Regions from separate parts of the Cerasibacillus sp. genome, predicted to be linked through region 2. Evidence: riboswitches for the same ligand, from Rfam matches in the RefSeq annotation. Region 2 holds a riboswitch; each other region holds the start of a gene.
What was found. Region 2 has a riboswitch for S-adenosylmethionine ahead of VIG73_RS04265 (AzlC family ABC transporter permease). Riboswitches for the same ligand answer to the same signal wherever they lie in the genome.
Positions count from the first base shown of each region.

Region 1: another riboswitch for S-adenosylmethionine. It lies ahead of metK (methionine adenosyltransferase); the one in region 2 lies ahead of VIG73_RS04265 (AzlC family ABC transporter permease).
Region 3: another riboswitch for S-adenosylmethionine. It lies ahead of VIG73_RS12895 (methionine ABC transporter ATP-binding protein); the one in region 2 lies ahead of VIG73_RS04265 (AzlC family ABC transporter permease).

Region 1 is NZ_DATBTY010000073.1:266,325-273,534, forward strand. Features, by position in the region: gene VIG73_RS13295 (ABC transporter ATP-binding protein) at 1-564, opposite strand, end outside; gene VIG73_RS13300 (ABC transporter substrate-binding protein) at 575-1,567, opposite strand; gene pckA (phosphoenolpyruvate carboxykinase (ATP)) at 1,781-3,367, opposite strand; SAM riboswitch class I at 3,555-3,661, shown strand; gene metK (methionine adenosyltransferase) at 3,775-4,971, shown strand; gene VIG73_RS13315 (gamma carbonic anhydrase family protein) at 5,048-5,581, opposite strand; gene VIG73_RS13320 (class I SAM-dependent methyltransferase) at 5,578-6,159, opposite strand; gene VIG73_RS13325 (hypothetical protein) at 6,295-7,017, shown strand; gene VIG73_RS13330 (GntR family transcriptional regulator) at 7,019-7,210, shown strand, end outside.
Region 2 is NZ_DATBTY010000024.1:74,568-81,777, reverse strand. Features, by position in the region: gene VIG73_RS04290 (ABC transporter ATP-binding protein) at 1-721, opposite strand, end outside; gene VIG73_RS04285 (ABC transporter ATP-binding protein) at 708-1,724, opposite strand; gene VIG73_RS04280 (glycine betaine uptake BCCT transporter) at 2,230-3,747, shown strand; gene VIG73_RS04275 (DUF2332 domain-containing protein) at 3,830-4,858, opposite strand; gene VIG73_RS04270 (AzlD domain-containing protein) at 4,873-5,199, opposite strand; gene VIG73_RS04265 (AzlC family ABC transporter permease) at 5,196-5,912, opposite strand; SAM riboswitch class I at 6,002-6,101, opposite strand; gene VIG73_RS04260 (GNAT family N-acetyltransferase) at 6,256-7,143, opposite strand.
Region 3 is NZ_DATBTY010000073.1:188,441-195,650, forward strand. Features, by position in the region: gene VIG73_RS12875 (arsenate reductase family protein) at 218-568, shown strand; gene gcvH (glycine cleavage system protein GcvH) at 682-1,065, shown strand; gene VIG73_RS12885 (toprim domain-containing protein) at 1,266-1,607, shown strand; gene VIG73_RS12890 (thioredoxin family protein) at 1,630-1,944, shown strand; SAM riboswitch class I at 2,036-2,143, shown strand; gene VIG73_RS12895 (methionine ABC transporter ATP-binding protein) at 2,235-3,275, shown strand; gene VIG73_RS12900 (methionine ABC transporter permease) at 3,253-3,954, shown strand; gene VIG73_RS12905 (MetQ/NlpA family ABC transporter substrate-binding protein) at 4,012-4,866, shown strand; gene sufC (Fe-S cluster assembly ATPase SufC) at 5,834-6,619, shown strand; gene sufD (Fe-S cluster assembly protein SufD) at 6,635-7,210, shown strand, end outside.

The DNA of each region.
Region 1 (7,210 bases), on a different contig from region 2:
CGCTGTTTTACGATACTGTTTTAATAATCGATAGACGAGATTTTCTAACTTTAATTTTGTTTGATAATCTAATGCTGAGAAAGGTTCATCGAGAAGTAAAATTTCCGGATTGGTCATTAATGTTCGAACAAGAGCAACACGCTGGCGCATGCCACCTGATAACTCATTTGGATAAGTGTCTTCAAGCTGAGGTAGGCCGACTTCATCGAGTAGTTTTAAAGCCTTATTTTTTGTGTCTTCTGACAGCATCTTACGCACTTTTAATCCAATCAAGACGTTGTCAATAATTGTTTTCCAAGGAAATAAATAATCTTGTTGGAGCATATAGCCTAATGCATGTTCTGATTGCTGAAGTGGTTTATTGTTCAAAAGCACTTTTCCTTTCGTTTGCTTTAGGATGCCGGCAATAATTGACAGAAGTGTTGATTTACCACAACCACTTGATCCTAAAATCGAAACAAACTCACCACGATTAATCGAAAGAGAAATATCATCCAATGCTTTTGTGTATGTCTTGGTTGTAAAATAAAGGTGTGAGACATGTTCTAATTTTAAAAATGCCATGCCATCCCTCCTACTCTTTCATCACTTCTTCGGCAATGTCTGTATTGACGAGTGCGTCATAGGGTGCATCATCTGGTAGTTCACTAGCAGCATCCATGATGGCTATTAAATTTTCCCATGTATCTTCTGCTAAAATAGGGTCTGTTGCAAATGAATTTTGGTTTTTATACCGTTCAATAGAAGTCGTTAAGATTTGTAAATCAACATCTTCAAAGTAGGGTTTAATGATATCAGCAATTTCTTCTGCTTCATGTGATTCAACCCATTTTTGTGCACGATATATCGCACGCGTGAATTGTTTAATGATTTCAGGATGTTCGTTTAAATAGCTTTGTTTCGCCATATAAACGGTATAAGGAACTTTTCCAGATTCTTCACCAAACGAGGCAATGACATGCCCTTTGCCTTCTTTTTCAAATACGCTTGCCGTTGGTTCAAAGAGCTGTACATACTCAGAATCTCCAGATACAAATGCACTTGGAATGTTTCCAAAATCAATGTTTTGTAATAATGTCAAATCATTATGAGGATCAATCTCATGCTTTTTTAAAACAAATTCACCGACCATTTGTGGCATGCCGCCTTTACGTTGACCTAAAAATGATTCACCTTTCAGATCTTCCCATGAAAAATGAGGTTTCGGACTTTTTGCGACTAAAAAGGTGCCATCTGTTTGCGTTAACTGAGCGAAGTTAACAGCATGGTCTTTTGGGTTTTGTGCGTATACATAAATAGATGTTTCCGAACCGACAAGAGCAATATCGGCCCCACCCGAAAGAAGCGTTGTCATTGTTTTATCGCCACCCCATGTCGTTTGTAATTGAATATCTAGTCCTTCATCTGAAAAAAATCCTTTTTCGATTGCCACATATTGTGGAGCATAAAAGAGTGAACGGGTGACTTCTGCGAGGTTAAGCTTCGTAAGCGCTTGATCATTTGATTGGCACGAAGAAAGTACAGTTAAAAAGAAAAGTGGCACAGCTATCATAAAAAAATGTCTCATTTTTATTATCCTTTCTAACAAGATATGTCACAAAACAGTTTATGCATGGAAAAAAGATGTGTGAACGCCTAGAAAGATATTTTTTGACAAAGGGATTGTTGATAAGTCATTACACAAATAAAAAAGAGCTCCCCAAAAGCCAAAAAGACTTTTTGGGCAGCTCTTTTCATATTTCATATTATAGTAAAATCCTCTTGGGATGAGGAAGCATAATTAATTAGGGCGATATATTGGACCAGCTTCTACAATATCATCACTTACATGGGCGAATTTTTGGAAGTTCTCATGGAATTTAACGGCTAGTTCTTTTGCAGTTTGATCATAAGCATCCTTATCTTCCCATGTGTTACGCGGGATGAGTACTTCGTCTGGAACGTTCATGATTGTTGTTGGAATGTCTAAGCCGAAAATGTCATCTTTAACTGTATCGACATCGTTCAGTTCACCTTTTAATGCAGCGTGAACCATTGCACGTGTATAGCTAAGATTCATTCGTTTTCCAACACCATATTTTCCACCAGTCCATCCTGTATTAACAAGGAATACTTTTGCTTGATGTTTATCAATTTTATCTCCAAGCATTTTTGCATATGTTACTGGAGCTAGTGGTAAGAATGGCTCTCCAAAGCAAGCTGAAAATGTTGCTTCTGGTTCAGTAATTCCTCTTTCAGTACCAGCTAATTTACTTGTGTAACCACTTAAGAAGTGATACATGGCTTGTTCTTTTGTTAAGCGACTGATTGGCGGTAGAACACCTGAAGCGTCAGCTGTTAAGAAAATAATTGTTTTTGGGTGACCTGCCATACTTGGTTTAGCAATGTTTTCTATATGTTCAATCGGGTATGCGACTCGCGTATTTTCGGTAAATGTAGTATCATCATAATCAGGTTCACGTGTTTCTTTATCAACTACGACGTTTTCTAACACAGATCCATAACGAATGGCATTATAGATCTCTGGCTCTTTTTCTTCGGATAGGTTGATACATTTTGCGTAGCAACCACCTTCGATATTGAAAACACCGTCTGGACTCCAACCGTGTTCATCATCACCGATTAATTGACGGTCTTTGTCAGCAGAAAGGGTTGTTTTTCCAGTCCCAGATAAACCGAAAAATAGAGCAACATCACCATCTTTACCGACATTTGCTGAACAGTGCATTGATAGAACGTCTTTCTGTGGGAGTAAGAAGTTCATCACTGAAAAAATGGACTTTTTAATTTCACCAGCATATTCAGTTCCACCGATTAACACAATACGATGTTTAAATGAAACCAATACAAATGCTTCTGAGTGAGTGCCGTCTACTTCAGGGTCTGCTTTAAATGATGGTGCAGAAATAACGGTGAACTCAGGTTCATGTGTTTTTAATTCCTCTGTTGTTGGACGAATAAATAGTTGTTTAGCAAAAAGATTTTGCCATGCGTACTCATTATATACTTTAATAGGTAATTGATATGATTTATCAGCACCTGCAAATCCATTGAGTGCAAATACTTCATCTTGTTTTTCTAAATAGTTAACGACTTTTTCCAATAGATTTAGAAATGTTGTTTCTTCAATTGGTTTGTTAACTTTGCCCCATTCAACAAGGTTGTCTGAAACGTCATCTTTCACGATGAATTTATCTTTTGGTGAACGCCCTGTATATTTACCAGTTGTTGCTTGAACTGCTCCAGTTGAAGTGAGAATACCTTCTTTGCGCGATACGATCTTTTCAACTAATTTTGGAGTAGAAAGATTATCCTGTAAATTAGGGAGATCTGAAAGACTTCGAATTGATTCTTGCACAATGCTCACGTTTAATTACCTGCCTTTTTATTAATTTAAGTTCATTTTTATTTAAATTATTATTCAACCTGAATAATAGTATAGCACATTTGAATCAATAGTCCATACTAATTAAAAGGATTATTTAAACTTTATATTAAATGTTAAAAAAGTTGACATAAACAAGGTGTTTCGCTACTATATTTTTGAACGGATACTCTTATTCAGAGTCGGTGGAGGGACAGGCCCTATGAAACCCAGCAACCATCACATAGTGAAAAGGTGCTAACCTGATGCAAGGGCATTGACCTTGAACAATAAGAGCGAAAGGCCACGTTATCCTTTCCTCACTATAAGGAAAGGATTTTCTTATTTATAGTGATATTTTGCGAGAATTGGAGTTCCGTACCATTTATATAAAGGGAGAATAAATCTCAATGAAGAAAAACCGTCGATTATTTACGTCAGAATCCGTAACAGAAGGCCATCCTGATAAAATTAGTGATCAAATATCAGATGCAATTTTAGATGAAATTCTGAAAAAAGATCCCAACGCAAGAGTAGCCTGTGAAACGATTGTTACGACTGGCATGGTTCTCGTTGCAGGGGAAATTACGACAGAGACATATGTCGATATTCCACAAGTTGTCAGACGTACCATTCGTGAAATTGGTTATACACGTGCTAAATATGGATTTGACGCTGACACATGTGCTGTTTTAACAGCGATTGATGAACAATCTCCTGACATTGCAAGTGGAGTTGATGAATCTTTAGAAGTTCGTGAAGGACAAGATTCAGACCGAAATTTAGATTTAATCGGAGCGGGAGACCAAGGTTTAATGTTTGGGTATGCATGTGATGAAACGGAAGAACTTATGCCTTTACCTATTTCGTTAGCTCATCAATTGGCAAAGCGTTTATCTGATGTACGTAAAGAAAAAATTGTTGATTATTTACGTCCAGATGGAAAAACCCAAGTTACGATTGAGTATGATGAAAATGACCAACCTATTCGAGTAGATACAATCGTTATATCTACTCAACATCATGAAGCAGTCACAAGAGAACAAATAGAACGTGATTTACATGAGCATGTTATTCGACCGATTGTTCCTGAACATTTACTAGATGAACAAACGAAATATTTTATCAACCCGACTGGTCGATTTGTTATTGGTGGTCCACAAGGAGATGCTGGCTTAACCGGAAGAAAAATCATTGTTGACACTTACGGTGGCTATGCGCGACACGGTGGAGGAGCATTTAGTGGAAAAGATGCAACTAAAGTAGACCGTTCAGCTTCTTATGCAGCGAGATATGTTGCTAAAAATATTGTTGCGGCTGGGCTTGCTAAATCATGTGAGGTTCAAATTGCTTATGCAATTGGTGTGGCAGAACCTGTATCTATTTCTGTTAATACATTTGGTACGGGAGAGGTCAGTGAAGAGAAACTCGTTGAAGCTGTTCGTGAAATATTTGATTTACGTCCCGCTGGCATCATCCAAATGCTTGACTTACAACGCCCGATTTTTAAAGATACAGCTGCATATGGTCATTTTGGCAGAACAGATGTCCAATTCCCTTGGGAGAAGATAGATAGGATAGAAGAACTGAAATCTTTTGTTATGTAGTATAAATATCACTGAATGATAATGAAACATATAAAAGGGCGGGTCGTGTAAAAGTGATCCGCCTTTTTTGTAAGAATCATATATTATTTTCTTTTGCTAAATTAGTGGACTCGCGATAGTACTTTCCTTTCTCTACATAAGATTCTCGAATACGTTTCATCTCCTCCAAATCTTTGTCAGTTAATTTCCGAATCACTTTAGCAGGACTTCCAAATGCCAACGTATATGGAGGAATCTTTTTACCAGGAGGAACGAGACTACCTGCACCTATAAAAGCATTCTCCCCGATTTCAGCTCCATCCAAAATAATAGATCCCATTCCGATAAGTGCATTTTTTCGAACAATACCGGAATGTAAGGTAACTTGATGCCCGATAGTGACATCATCTTCTACAATAACTGGAAGATTGGGACTCTGATGAATCATCGTTAAATCTTGGACGCTGACTCGTTTACCGATTTTCGTCGATGCGACATCACCGCGAATGACTGTTTTAAACCAAATGGTAGATTCTTCACCTATTTCAACATCACCGATAATCACTGCGTCTTTAGCAACAAAAGAACTGTCATGAATTTTTGGCTTATGATTTTTATATGAATGTATCATCTGTTTCTATCTCCTTTCTTTTGAATCGCAATAATAAATGGTGGTTTATTTTTTTGATTAATAAATCCATATTTTAGAACATGAACATCTTTTTGGTCGAGTTTCGTGACATAGTTTAGAAGCCCTTCTTTCTCTAACTCTCCGCCATCATGTCCGTGATAAACGACTAAAACGATAATACCTCCAGGTCGAATGAATTGTAATAGTGATTGTATGGCTGCTATTGTCGATTCTTTTTTTGTTATGATTTGTTTATTACTTCGGGGGAGGTACCCAAGATTAAATATGGCTCCACCTAAATTTTCACGTTTGTCTTCATCTATGTATTGCTCGAAATTGGCATGACTATCTTTAATAAGTGTTACATTTTGCCGTGAATGTTTTTCAAGTAATTGTCTCGTATTATTAATCGCTAATTCTTGTATATCAAAGGCAATAACTCGACCCGATTCACCAACTAATCGACTTAGATACAATGTATCATGGCCATTTCCGCAAGTTGCATCAATAACAGTTTCCCCTTCATCAATTACTTGCTCCATTAAAAAATGTGAAAAGTCAATAACTCCCATAACCATTTTTTGTACCCCTTTATTATGCATTTCTATATGTTAGTGTAGCATGTCTAAATAAAAACAAAAAACATTTGCGTTGTTTGGTATAATTAGTGTACTATTAAGCTGGTACACTTAAATGTAAAGGAGTTGATGTTTTTGAAATTAGCTTTGCTTTATAGAGAATGGCATATGTTAAAATGGTTTATTCTAATTGGCAGCATGATGATTATCCTCTTATATGGATTTAGCATGGATTCGTTATTATCGTTTGATGGTAGAGAATTATTAACTTTTGGCCTTATAATGCCTCCGCTCATCGTCTTATTTAGCTTGAATTTAGAAGCAAACCAATTAGCTGTTTTTTTACATCATCCTCAATCAGCACATACTTTATATATAGTTAAAATAACTTTTGCGACGTTTATCGTCATGCTATTTATGTATTTCATTATTTTCATTGATCTTTTGAAAAGTGTTTTAACTGAAGAGTCATTGCATTTAATAAGTCTAAACTATATGTATTTATCAATGTATGCGTTTTGTTATTTAAGCATCTCGTTATTTATAACGACAATCATTATATTATTATGGACTTTACATCAAGTGTGGCGAACATATATTGGTAAGTTTAGTTTGATCATTATTGTCCTCATACTCATAGGCAGTTCAAACTTATTTACCGCGTTTCAAAATACGTCATTATATAACACAATGATAAAATGGGGAGCAATTAAAATCCCTCTATCGAATCCATTATCTGCTGAAGACTTTTTTAACAAGATATTTTATATAGGGGAATGGTTATTGTATGGTGGAATAGCTATCATTTTTTATATGATTTCAGTCTATTTATTCGAAAGAAAAGTAGAGGCATCGTAAAATGAATCATGAATTTAACAGACATAAACCTATTTATAAACAGATAATGGAACATATTTGCCAAGATATCGTTCGTGGAACATATGAACATGGTGATAAACTACCGTCTGTTAGAGACTTTGCCGTACAAGTTGGAGTGAATGCAAATACGATTCAACGTGTCTATCAAGAACTTGAAAGAGATGGGATTGTC
Region 2 (7,210 bases):
AAATGTCCTCTGTTAGGCCTTCTTCTACAAAGCGCCCCCTATACATTATTCCAATTTGATTACACATATGCCTAATGACACCTAAATCATGACTAATAAAGAGAAATGTTAAGTCAAGTTCTTTCTGAATTTCTTGCATAAAGTTTAGAACTTGTGCTTGTACAGAAACATCAAGTGCTGAAACTGGTTCATCAGCAATAATAAGTTTCGGCTTCAACGCAATCGCACGGGCAATCCCAATTCTTTGACGTTGTCCTCCCGAGAACTGATGCGGATATTTAACAATACTCTCCGGACTTAATCCGACTAACTCTAATAATTCTTCAACCCGTTTCTTTTCCTCTGAACGCGACATTTTTTCAAAGTTTCGTAACGGTTCAGCAACAATATCGAGCACCCGCTTTTTCGGATTCAGTGATGAGTAAGGATCCTGGAATATCATCTGGACATCGCGGTGAAAACTCGCTCGACTTCTCCTTAGATTCGTTACATCTTTTCCTTCAAAGGAAACTTTTCCAGACGTAATTTTATTTAAGCCAATAATCGCTCGCCCTGTTGTTGTCTTTCCAGAACCCGATTCACCAACGAGTCCATAAGTCGTTCCCTTTTCAATTTCCAAAGAAACACCGTCAACCGCTTTCACATGATCAACCGTACGGCCAAAAATACCACCTTTGATTGGAAAATGCACCTTTAAGTCTTCTACTTTAAGAATTGGCATGTACCTGGTCCTCCTTCACTTCATTTGGAAAATGAAACTGTTTATAACATGTACAACGAACGAAGTGTCCAGGTGTCACTTCATGCAACTCAGGGTTTTCTTCGTGTGCAGATTCATCAATCCACGGAATCCGCTCTTTAAAGCGGCAGCCTTCTCGTGGCAAATTCTGTAATGCTGGGACAATACCTTGAATGACATGGAGCTTTTCCTGACCTTTTTCTGCATTCGGTATCGAATTCAGTAAAGACCTCGTATAAGGATGGAGTGGACTCTCAAATAGTCGGTTTACGTCAACTATTTCGACAATTTGGCCTGCGTACATCACTGCCACCCGGTCAGCCATTTCGGCTACAACACCTAAATCATGTGTAATTAAAACAATACCGGCACTCATCGTTTCTTTTAATTCCCTAATTAAATCTAAAATTTGTGATTGAATCGTTGCATCGAGCGCAGTTGTCGGCTCATCAGCAATTAAAACCTCTGGGTCATTCGCAATTGCAATTGCAATGACGACACGCTGGCGCATTCCACCAGATAATTCATGCGGATATTGCGTATAAACATGTTCTGGACGCGGTATACCTACCTTCTCGATTAACTCAATAACTTTCGCTTTTCTTTCTTCACTCGATAATTTACGATTATGTAAAAATAAAGCTTCACTAATTTGGGCACCCACTGTCATCAATGGATTCAGTGCCGTTAATGGATCTTGGAAAATCATACCTAAGTTTTTTCCACGAAGCTTACTCCATGTGCTCTCACTAACATCAACTAGATTATGATCACGGTATAAAATCTCACCTTCAATTTTTGCACGATTATGCAGCCCCATAATCGAAAAAGCGAGAGCGCTTTTTCCACAGCCTGACTCTCCCACAATGGCTAACACTTCGTTCTTATTTAAGGATAGCGAAACACCGTCAACAGCGGCATAGTAATCGTCACCGATGCGAAACGATGTTTTTAAATTATTAATGTCAATTAATCTCTCTGCCAATATAATCCCCCCATCTCCTCTGTTGTCTTAAGTTCATTTTGTTACCCATTCTCCAATTTCTTTTCCTTAGCCACTATAAATGATTTTTTCTTCTTAATAAACAGTAATTTGATAAGTATGTTTGATTATTATTATTCAAAAAACTGATTGTTTAGATTATATAATATAGAATAACTAATTTCAAGCTAATTCGAAAATTTACTATGTGGAGATTGTTAGGTCTCTTTAATTCGCTATTAAAATAATATTAAAAGCCACTTCGTTATGAACTCACTATTAAAATACCAGATATTGAAAGCGTTTACAATAGTATTTTTTAAAAGGTTGGAAATATATCATTCGAGGGAAAATTAAGTGTTTAATTTCTCATCAATTTCTTAGTTCTATCAATTGAACTAAATTACCATCATTGTTAGTATGTAAAAGGTAAGGGAAAAAGGCATTTTAAAAAGCGAATGGAAAATAGCCTTTTCATGTCTCCCTTAACGAAATAAAGGAGAATTTGATGAAGAAAATTTCAAATGTTTTTTGGATATCTGCAAGTATTCTACTCGTTGCAGTAATCCTTGGAGTTGTGGCACCGAATCACTTTGAGAATATAACTGAAAATGTACAAGCATTTATAACCTCAACTTTCGGTTGGTATTATTTAATAATTGTTTCAGTCATCGTTTTATTTTGTATCATCTTAATTTTTAGCCCCGTAGGTTCTGTCCGCCTAGGAAAGGAAGGCCAAAAACCTGAATACTCAAGAACGACTTGGTTTGCCATGTTGTTTAGTGCTGGCATGGGAATTGGTTTAGTCTTCTGGGGAGCTGCTGAACCCCTTTATCATTATGCTAGTCAACCTCCGCTTTCAGAAGCAGGTACAGATCCTGCCTTAAAAGAATCCATGCGCTTTTCCTTTTTCCACTGGGGTATACATGCTTGGGCAATCTATGCACTTGTTGGACTGTCCCTCGCCTATTTTAATTTCCGTAAAAACCAACCCGGTCTCATTAGTGCAACATTGAGCCCAATACTAGGGAAGAATAATAAAGTCGCAAACGTTATTGATATTATTGCTGTGACAACGACTGTTATTGGAGTGGCAACAACACTAGGATTTGGTGCGGCACAAATAAATGGTGGCCTATCATTCTTAGCTGGTATTCCGAATAACTTTACGATGCAACTCGTTATTATCGCAATCGTGACTTGTTTATTTATCCTATCTGCCTGGTCTGGTTTAGGGAAAGGAATTAAGTATTTAAGTAATATTAATATGATTCTAGCCTTTATTCTACTATTGTTAGTGTTCTTAATAGGACCAACGTTGTTTATACTAAATTTCTTTACAGATACATTAGGTGCTTACATACAAAATATTATTCAAATGAGTTTTCGAATTGCACCATTACAGGCGGATCAACGCGAATGGATTAATGGATGGACCATCTTTTATTGGGCTTGGTGGATTTCATGGACACCATTTGTCGGTGTCTTTATTGCTCGCGTCTCAAAAGGGCGAACGATACGCGAATTTTTAGTCGGTGTTTTATTATTGCCTACCATTGTAAGTTTTATTTGGTTTACAGCTTTCGGAAGTACAGCCATCTCAGTACAGCAAACGGGTCTAACGGACTTAACCCAATTTGCCACTGAAGAAGTGTTATTTGCTGTTTTTGAGCACTTACCGTTCTCCACCATCCTATCAATTGTTGCGGTACTATTAATCGGGACATTCTTTATAACGTCTGCCGATTCAGCAACATTTGTTTTAGGTATGCAAACAACTTATGGTTCACTAACACCACCAAACTATGTCAAAATCACTTGGGGTATCATTCTTGCCTCTATGGCAGCGATTTTATTGTACAGTGGTGGACTACAAGCCTTGCAAAACGCCTTAATTATTGCCGCCCTACCTTTTTCAGTCATCATGATTTTAATGATGGTTTCCTTATCTAAATCACTCGCTAAGGAAAAACGAAAAATTGAAAAGGTAAGATATAGTCATCAACCGAAAAAGGTAAAAACATAAGAAAAGAGCATCAACATCCCAATTTTTCCGATTGGATGTTGATGCTTCATTTTTATTCCGTAATTATATAACTATCAAAGTTCTAATCTAACTCCCAACTAAACCAACTACCATGGCCGTCCGTTTCTCCAATTGTTTTATGATACTCCATTCCTTTAAGTATATAATCGAGATGAAGCTTCGTATCCCACATATTATTATACAGATGAAATATGTCTCTTCTTTTCCCAATATGTTTAATTTTTTCGATCAGTTTTAGTTTCTGATCATTTGGAATCTGATTAGCGACATGGGTATGAAATATACATATCGCAGTGTCTTTCGGCATTTCCATAGCAATCGCTTCTAACAATGCTATACCATCACCCTCTATCAGTTTGACGGGATTTTCTATAAATGTCTTTGCTGCCTGTTCAAATAATTGACGTCTTTCCTGGTGCTCCGGCCAAATAAGCGCTTTTAGCCATAAATAATCTTCCGGATGATCCAAGCGACTCACATGCAGATCGAGCCCAACTTTCGTTTTAACCGGTGGACTTTCTTCTAATAAATGCGGCATATTTTCCCCTTTAATCGTTGATGTAATATGTACATCTGACGATTGATTCCCATACACTTGAGGATTCCCATATGAATAACTGTACTGATCCCATAGAAGTTGAAGACCTGCACTCGTCCCAATTTCTATTAAGGATAATGGCCTTTTTACAATGTTATAGATGTAACAAAAACTTGGATACAGATAACCAGAACGCCTCACCTCATTCGTCTGAACCAGTTTAGTGGATAAAATCGAAATCATTTCATCTCGATAAGTTCGACAAAAGTCCTTGAAAGGAAGAAAAGATTCTTCTTTTGCTTTAGGCTCCTGTACAATACTCACATAATATTCCTTTAATGAATGGTTACTCCCTTTTAGCAATAAATAATGGACAGCACCGAATAGTAAATTAGGGATTGGTTGCCCTTTTCTCGCATGCATACATAATTCAAGGATGTCATCATCTTTTGCTATTTTTCTAGACAAAAAATCATACAACGGGCTTGACCCTTTACATTCATTTGCGGCAAATTTTTTAAACCACTTAGATATAGAAGATTTACCCAATATAAACACCCCTTATTTTAAAAAATGAAACGAATCACTGCCATACTCACAACACCTAATGCCACTGTTAAAAATAAACTTTTTGTCCAAACGGCTATCAGAACGGTTGGAATAAAAGCAAATACATACGGAAGATTAAATGTAACTGCCCTACTATCCCCTTGTTCAAACAGATTTGTAAATACAAGCGCACTTAATATACATACTGGCACAAACGTTAACCATTTTAAGATTACTTTAGGTAATTGAATATTTTTTACAAAAAGAAACGGAATAATGCGCGGTAGCCATGTCACAAGGCCACTGCCAATAATAATCCAAAACAAATAGGAATTAATTGTCATTTATCCATCCACACTCCTAACGTCGCGACAAATAGAGTTGCTATGAGAACGGTTATATGCGTTGAAAAAAAATTTAATAGAATATAAACCGTTATGAACATGATAATGATGAGTTTTAAGTACATATTTAACTTTGATTTATTTGTTTCAGATAACTGTAAAACGAGTAAGGCGATAAACATCGCGACCAGCGCAAAGTCTAACCCCCATTTCTCCACATCGGTAATCCAATGTCCAAAATAACCGCCCGCTACACAAGCGATGATCCATGACACATATGCGGTAACATTTAAACCATCTAGCCATCTACCATAAATTTTTTTACTTTTCATCGCTTCGGTAACAGCAACACCAAACGTTTCGTCAGTCAACAATGTACCGAACCCAATATTTCGTAATGTCGAATATCTCGTGACATAAGGAGCAATTGATAAGCTCATTAAAAAGTGGCGCAGATTGACAACAAAAACAGTAAAAACAATAGATAATGCTGGCGTGTTTGTCACTAATAAAGCGCATAAAATAAATTGTGCTGCACCAGCATAAATAAAGATAGCAACTAACGCTACTTCTAGTAAACTAAGTCCTGTTACTGTGCCAACGACACCGAAAGCAAAACCAATACTTAAATAGCCGAGTAAAGTCGGAATACAGTCTTTTACTCCTTGGATAAAAGCGTTTTTACTTTGATAGCTAACTGCTTCTTGTTGCATGTAAATCCCCCTATTTTTCTCTTTTATAGATAAAAAACCTCTTCTCATTATAAGAAGAGGTAGACGAATGCCTGTCTTGTTGCTTGCTCTTCTTATCTTCTACGATTAACGTATCTGGAATTGGCACATCGCTTAAACGCTGTTGCCGAGGTTTCTCTGGGCCAGTCCCTCCACCTCTCTTGATAAGAACGGATTAGAATATTCTTTTTATTTTATCCTTAAAATTAAGGATAGTCAAATTAGTCTATAATTTGGAGTCTGTCTAGTATTTACGGGAGCTTCTCCCATCTGTTTGCTTCCCAATCAATACTTTAATTATAACCCCACAAACATTTAACTCATACTATAATTTGTAATGTATATATGAACTTGCTAAAAAAAACCCTAGTGATTCATACAGATTCAGCGCGCGTTGGTTATTTTCATCGACACAAAGCTGAATGTGAGAAAACTCATCTTGTTCAGTCTCTTTTACAATCGATGCAAATAGTAACTTTGACAAACCTTGCCCTTGAAATGCCCCATCAATTGCAATATATTCTAGAGAAACATGTTTATCGGTTGTAGACTTTTCAAGATAGGCATAACCAGCTAATTGATGATTCTTAATCAGTAGATATAAGTTATTTTCTCGATTTATTCGCTCTAATATATCATCAATAGAATAATACGTACCCGGAAAATAACGGTGATGAAGATTGACTAAAGCCGTATAATAATTTTGAGACAATGTCTCTACTTTTATCACTTGAACATTATTTGGTAATCGTATATTTGAAAAAGAGCGGTTACTTATTTTGAATTCTAAGTTATCATGCTGCCTAATCCGATCCGCCTTTACATAATCCTCCAAAAAGTTTATCGCTAGCTGGTTATGTGCTCCAATGAAAAAATTGTAATTTAATTTTAAAGGGTGGAGATGTTCCATCGCATACACCCATAGGTTATATACTTTATCAAGGCCTATATGTTTATCTAAAAAAGGTCCCCAAACCTCAACATATTTATCGCGAGTGCTAATATCAAAAGCAAAACATGTAAAAACATCATCTTCTTCATACGTATAAATCGATTCTTCTAATGGTAAATCCGAAAAATCATATAATAACGTTTCTCTAACCTCTTCATACCCATCGCCAACAAAGCCAACTTGATAAGATTCAGAGTTATTACAACCAACAATTAGATTAATCACATTTTGTAACTGGCTACGATCGTAAGGTTTATACATTTGACTCCTCCATTAATTGCGATTCCATAAATTTCATGTTATTTATCAAAATCATATTCGTTAATTC
Region 3 (7,210 bases), on a different contig from region 2:
TTTACCATTACTTTGAATATCTATCAATAATCTGAAGGAGCAGGGGTAGTAACGTAAATTCTATATATTACTTATTTCAAGATTTTTCTTCTATTATCCATTTCAACGTAAAACAACTACATACAGACAATTAACAATCCTAACACCAACATACTTCAATCCCACCCCAGAACATGCTAAGATAAAGATAAGTAATGAAGTAGAAGGAGGGCTATTCATGAAGCTATATTGTTATCCGAATTGTGGTACATGCAAAAAAGCTGTGAAGTGGCTTGATGAGCAAGGAATCAAATATGAGTATATACATATTGTAGAAAATCCACCGACAAAAGAAGAAATATTAGATTATATGGATAAAAGCGGTCTGCCGCCACGTCGATTCTTTAATACGAGTGGGAAAAAATATCGCGAACTTAATATGAAGGATAAAATTAAGGATATGACGAAAGAAGAGATGGCCGAACAATTAGCACAAGAAGGTATGCTCATTAAAAGACCTATCGCGACAGATGGTGAACGTGTCACTGTCGGCTTTAAAGAAGAGGCATTTGAAGAAACTTGGAGTTAATGTTCTAGGCATCTTATGATAAAATAAAAATAAGCAATGATTTACTAGCATATTTTTCTGTAAACTTGTATATTTAAGTTGGAAGTTGCAATGATTGAATGGAGGGAATTGGAATGAATTTACCAAAGGAATTATTATACTCTGAAGAACATGAATGGGTTAAAAAGGAAGACGGCAAAGTACGTATAGGAATTACTGATTTCGCACAAGATGAATTAGGCGACATCGTATTCGTTGAGTTACCTGAAGTTGGAGAAGAAGTTGAAGCAGACGAGCCTTTCGGAAGTGTTGAATCTGTTAAAACGGTATCCGAACTTTATGCTCCAGTAAGTGGTAAAGTTGTTGCAGTAAACGAAGAGCTAGAAGATAGCCCTGAGTTTGTTAACGAATCACCATATGAAAAAGCATGGATGATTGTTGTTGAGCCATCTAATGAAGCTGAATTGGATGAGCTTATGTCTGCTGATGCATACCAAGCAATGGTAGAAGAAGACTAATTTAACATGACGTTTTTCAAGGAGGTTGGTCGTTTTTGTGAACGATACAACCTTCTTTTCGTCTTCACGGTGATACTAGGACTCGCGCCTCTATAGGCGGGAGTTGCGACTAAGGTTCAAGTAGAGGGTGGAGTAAATACTCCGTCTGAACCAAATCTTTTTTATATTTTTGAATGATGATACATGGTGAGGTGCTTAGCATGCTTCCTAAAGTGATTATTGTTGAAGGATTAACCGATAAACAGCAAATTAAAAAAGTCATTACGGAAGATGTAACAATCATTTGTACAAACGGCACACTTGGAATTGAACGTTTTGATGAATTATTAGAAACATACCAACTGGACGATCGTGATGTCTATATTATGGCTGATGAAGATAAAGCAGGATGGAAATTACGTAAACAACTGAAACGCGAACTACCGCATGCTGAACATATCTATATCCATCCAGACTATAAAGAAGTAGCAACAACACCGTTACATGAAATAGCTCATGCCTTAGTGAGTAAAAACATTGAAGTAAACCCTATTTTTCTGTAAGCTTGGAAATTAGGGTGATCGAATGATAAAAATAACAGACAATGAATTGAAAGAAGAGAATATTTTACTTTATATATACAGTCCTTTTTGCGGGACATGTCACGTCGCACGCCAAATGCTCGAACAAATTGAATCCATTCACAAACAAGATATTTTCTATGAGATGAATGCGTCCCTTCATCCGGAATTTATGCAGGACAATAAAATCGAAAGTGTCCCATGTTTATTCATCAAAAAAGATAATGAAATAAAAGAAAAGATTTATGCATTCCGTTCAGTAGGAAACATTTATCAATATTTATATAAATATAAACCAGAACTGTTTCAACAAGATTAAATTTATAAATGCTTTTATAATGATAATAGTTGACATTTTGCATTAGAATGCGTATGATAACATTTATTAGGAAAAAGAATAAAAGCGAAATCTCTTATCAAGAGCGGTAGAGGGACAGGCCCATTGAAACCGCGGCAACCTTTAGGACTTTCCTAAAACGGTGCTAATTCCTGCAAAGCCATGCTTTGGAAGATGAGAGAACGAAGATGAATGATAATCGTCTTTCTGTTCTCTAGAGCAGGAAGGCGTTTTTGTTTATATGACAACATGTGATTGGAGGATGGATTTTAGTGATTTCAATAAAAGAGCTCCGTAAAGAGTTTACCGTTGATGATAAGAAAATTGTTGCGGTTGATGATTTGACATTAGATATAGAAAAAGGCGAAATCTTCGGTGTGATTGGATATAGTGGCGCTGGAAAGAGTACGTTTATTCGCCTGTTAAATGGATTAGAACAACCGACAAGTGGTGAAGTTTTCATCAATGGTAAACGATTTTCCCATATGAAAGGTGAAAGTTTACGCCTGGCACGACAAAAGGTCAGTATGATTTTCCAACATTTTAATTTACTATGGTCGCGAACAGTTGAAGAGAATATTGAATTTCCGTTAGAAATTGCTGGTGTGTCAAAAGAGGAAAGAAAACAAAGAGTTCAGCATCTTATTGAACTTGTCGGTTTACAAGGAAGAGAAAAAGCATACCCGAGCCAGCTCTCAGGTGGACAGAAGCAACGGGTTGGCATTGCTAGAGCTTTAGCAAATAAACCTGATGTCTTACTTGGTGACGAGGCAACAAGTGCACTCGACCCGGAAACGACTGATTCTATTTTAGATCTTCTTGTTGATATTAATGAAAGGTTAGGAATTACAATCGTTCTTATCACGCACGAAATGCATGTCATTCAAAAGATTTGTCACCGTGTCGCTGTGATGGAAGATGGAAAGATTGTTGAATCTGGGAAAGTACTTGATGTGTTTCAAAATCCACAACAACCTATTACAAAACGTTTTGTCTCTCAATTAACAGGCGTTAAAGATACATTACCGACACTTGAAATGCTATTCAAAAATTACCCAAGTGGTTCGCTCATTCAGCTCACTTTTGTTGGTCAAAAAACAGAAGAACCGATATTAACTGAACTGATTCGAAACTTTCAAGTATCAGCAAGTGTCGTTCACGGGAATATTACAGAAACGAAAGATGGACCATATGGCACATTAATCGTGCATATTGACGGTGAAGAAAATCAAATTCATCAAGCATTACAGTATTTACAATCAATTGATGTGAAAGCAGAGGTTTTAAGCAATGGGTCAACAAACATCGAATGATACAACGTCATTTATCGAACAGATTTTCCCAAATGTAGATTGGTTGCAAATGTGGGAAGCGACTTATGAAACGCTTTATATGACCGTTTTATCAACGGTATTTACGTTCATATTCGGCTTGGCAATTGGACTTCTTCTATTTTTAACAGCGCCACATAATATATGGGCGAATCGCATTGTTCATTTTCTAACAGGAGCTTTCGTGAACATATTTCGCTCGATTCCATTTATTATTTTGATCATTTTACTGATTCCATTTACGAAGCTCATTTTTGGATCGATCCGGGGAGCGAATGCTGCCCTTCCTGCATTGGTTATCGGAGCGGCTCCATTTTATGCTCGAATGGTTCTTATTGCTTTACGTGAAATTGATAAAGGAGTTATCGAAGCAGCGAAATCAATGGGAGCAAAGACGAGTACCATCATTTGGAAAGTGCTTATTCCGGAATCACGTCCTGCTTTATTTTCTGGCATTACCGTGACTTCCGTCGCACTTGTTGGCTATACAGCGATGGCTGGTGTAATTGGTGCTGGTGGATTAGGTCATTTGGCCTTTTTATATGGATTTCAACGCAACCGTCCTGATGTCACGCTCGTCGCCACAGTCATTATTTTATTAATTGTTTTTCTCATACAGTGGATTGGTGACACGATGACCGCAAAAGTTGATAAACGTTAACAGACTAGTTCATCTAGTTCTCATATAAAAAATAAAACATACAAGGAGAGATCACACATGAAGAAATGGTTACAATTTACAATTATCGCGTTTGTTGCTATCGCGCTTGCTGCATGTGGAGCGGATAAAAAAGATGACACAGGTTCAGCCTCAAAAGATGGTGAATCAGGTGAAACAATAACCCTTAAAGTAGGAGCATCACCAAATCCGCATGTTCCGATTTTAGAAAAAGCAAAACCGATCTTAGAAGAAAAAGGAATAGAACTTAAAATCGAGACGTATACAGAATATGTCATGGCAAATCAAGATTTAGATGCTGGTGACTTAGATGCCAACTTCTATCAACATATCCCGTTTTTCGAAGCTCAGAAAGAAGAACATGGTTATGATATAGAAAATGCTGGTGGCATCCATATCGAACCAATCGGTATTTATTCACAACGTCATAAAAGCCTAGAAGATTTACCTGAAGGTGCGACGATTTTATTAAGTAGTTCAGTCGCTGACCATGGACGGATGTTAGCTCTACTTGAAGCAAAAGGATTAATTAAGTTAAAAGAAGGTATTGATAAAACAGTAGCTGTTGTGGATGATATTGTAGAAAATCCAAAGAACTTTAAGTTTGACGACTCAACATCACCTGAGATGCTCGTTCAAATGTATTTAAATGATGAGGGAGATGCGGTACTAATTAACTCAAACTTCGCCCTTGATCATGAAATTAATCCAATTGAAGAAGCAATCGCTCTAGAAGATTCAGATTCACCGTATGTGAATATTATTGCTGTCCAATCCAAAGATAAAGATAACGAAGCGATTAAAACATTAGTAGACGTTCTTCATTCAAAAGAAATCCAAGACTTTATTTTAGAAGAATATAACGGTTCTGTTGTCCCAGTTGATGGGGAATAATTATCAGAGACAAATGTCAATAAATGGTTACTGTAAAGAGTCTGGAACAAGATGAGTACTTAGAGATTAGTACATCAAATTTTGTTCGCTAAAACGGAATCTAAGATTTTGCGATTGGAAAGAAAAATAATTTAATAAGCATAAAAATAATAATCCACACCTATTTCTTAGGCGTGGATTATTTTATAGGTGCGCGGTCATTCCACCAAAGTACAGTCTTGCCTTTCTTAGAATGATTCAATGTGATGTAACTCCGAGTAAAATCATCGACATATGTAAGATTGGACACATCAATGCAAGGTAACCTCAACAACCCTCGGTGACTTACATACGATTGAACGCATCAATGCAAGGTAACCTCAACAACCCTCGGTGACTTACATACGATTGAACACTTCAATGCGAGGTAACCTCAACAACCCTCGGTGACTTACATACGATTGAACGCTTTAATGCGAGGTAACTTCACCAACTATCAGTGACTTACATACGATTGAACGCTTTAATGCAAACTAACTTCAACTAACATTGACGGTTTACCTATGATTAAACAACCCCATGAAATGAAACGTTAACTAATTTTCGAAGGTTCCTCATAAACAAAATCAAATATTATGAAAAAAACAGCTTTTATTCTTTTAAATTCAGAGCTAAAACCACTTGAATCAATTATTATGATCTCATCAATCTACTTGATGGGGGACAGCTCAATACATTTTGTCTCGGCTTCTCTTTTTGTATCAATAACTATCCTTTTTATTTATGTAATTGAAAATGAACAATAAAATAATAACAATAATGTTTCAACTAATTAAAGCGTGAAAATATATATGTTATAATGTTTTAGAGAAGGTTATCTCAATCATTTGCTATTAATTGCTAGATGATTTAAGATGATAATGATAATAAATTGAGAATTGGTGATAATGGTTCTCAAACATAACTATTTTTAATTGGAGGTATCATTATGGCTGGATCTACATTAGAAATTAAAGACCTTCATGTTTCAGTTGAAGGGAATGAAATATTAAAGGGAGTTAACTTAACGATAAAGGGTGGCGAGTTCCACGCAATCATGGGACCGAACGGAACGGGTAAATCAACATTAGCATCCGCAATCATGGGTCACCCAAGTTATGAAGTAACAAAAGGAAGCATTCTTCTAGATGGTGAAGAAGTACTTGATATGGAAGTTGATGAGCGTGCACGTGCAGGATTATTCTTAGCAATGCAATACCCAAGTGAAATTAGCGGTGTGACGACATCAGATTTCTTACGTTCATCTATTAATGCGATTCGTGGAGAAGGTAATGAAATTCCACTCATGAAATTTATTAAAGAAATGGATCAGAAATTAGACGCACTTGAAATTGATAAAAATATGGCACAGCGTTACTTAAATGAAGGGTTCTCTGGTGGAGAGAAAAAACGTAATGAAATTTTACAGATGAGCCTTTTAAAACCGAAAATTGCTATCCTCGATGAAATTGATTCTGGATTAGATATTGATGCGCTTAAAATTGTTTCTGATGCGATTAACGACATGCGTAGTGAAGAGTTCGGAACATTAATTATTACACACTATCAGAGACTATTAAATTATATTAAACCAGATTATGTGCATGTGATGATGCAAGGTCGTGTTGTTAAATCAGGTGGACCTGAGTTAGCAAAACGTCTAGAAGAAGAAGGATACGAATGGTTAAAAGATGAACTCGGTATTAAAGATGAAACTGTTGGACAAGAAGCTTAAGTTAGGAGGGGTAGCATGACTGTTGATACGGAACAGATTTACACGAAAGATTATATTGAGCAGTTTTCAAAGGATAGAAATGAACCAGAGTGGATGAAAACGTTACGCCTTGAAGCATTGGAACAGTCAGCGACTCTAGAAATGCCTAAACCTGATAAAACAAGTATTGTCAGATGGAATTTCAGTCGCTTTAAACATGATTATGTACAAGGTGAATCAATCGAATCATTGGAACATCTACCTGAAGAAATAAAAGATTTCTTTGACCCGGAGAATTTACCTGAGAACTTACTCATTCAAAGAAATAACTCCATTGCATATGCATCACTAAGCAATGAACTAAAAGAAAAAGGTGTTATCTTTACAGATATTTTCACAGCCTTACAAGAACACGAAGATCTCGTGAAAAAATATTACATGAAAGATGCTGTCTCTGTTGACGAACATCGTTTAACTGCTTTACATGCAGCACTTATGAATGGTGGTATCTTTGTATACGTTCCTAAAAACGTAGAAGTCAAGACCCCATTACAAGTCGTGTTCTGGCAAGAAGATCCAACAATTGCCTACTTCAACCATGTGATTGTTGTT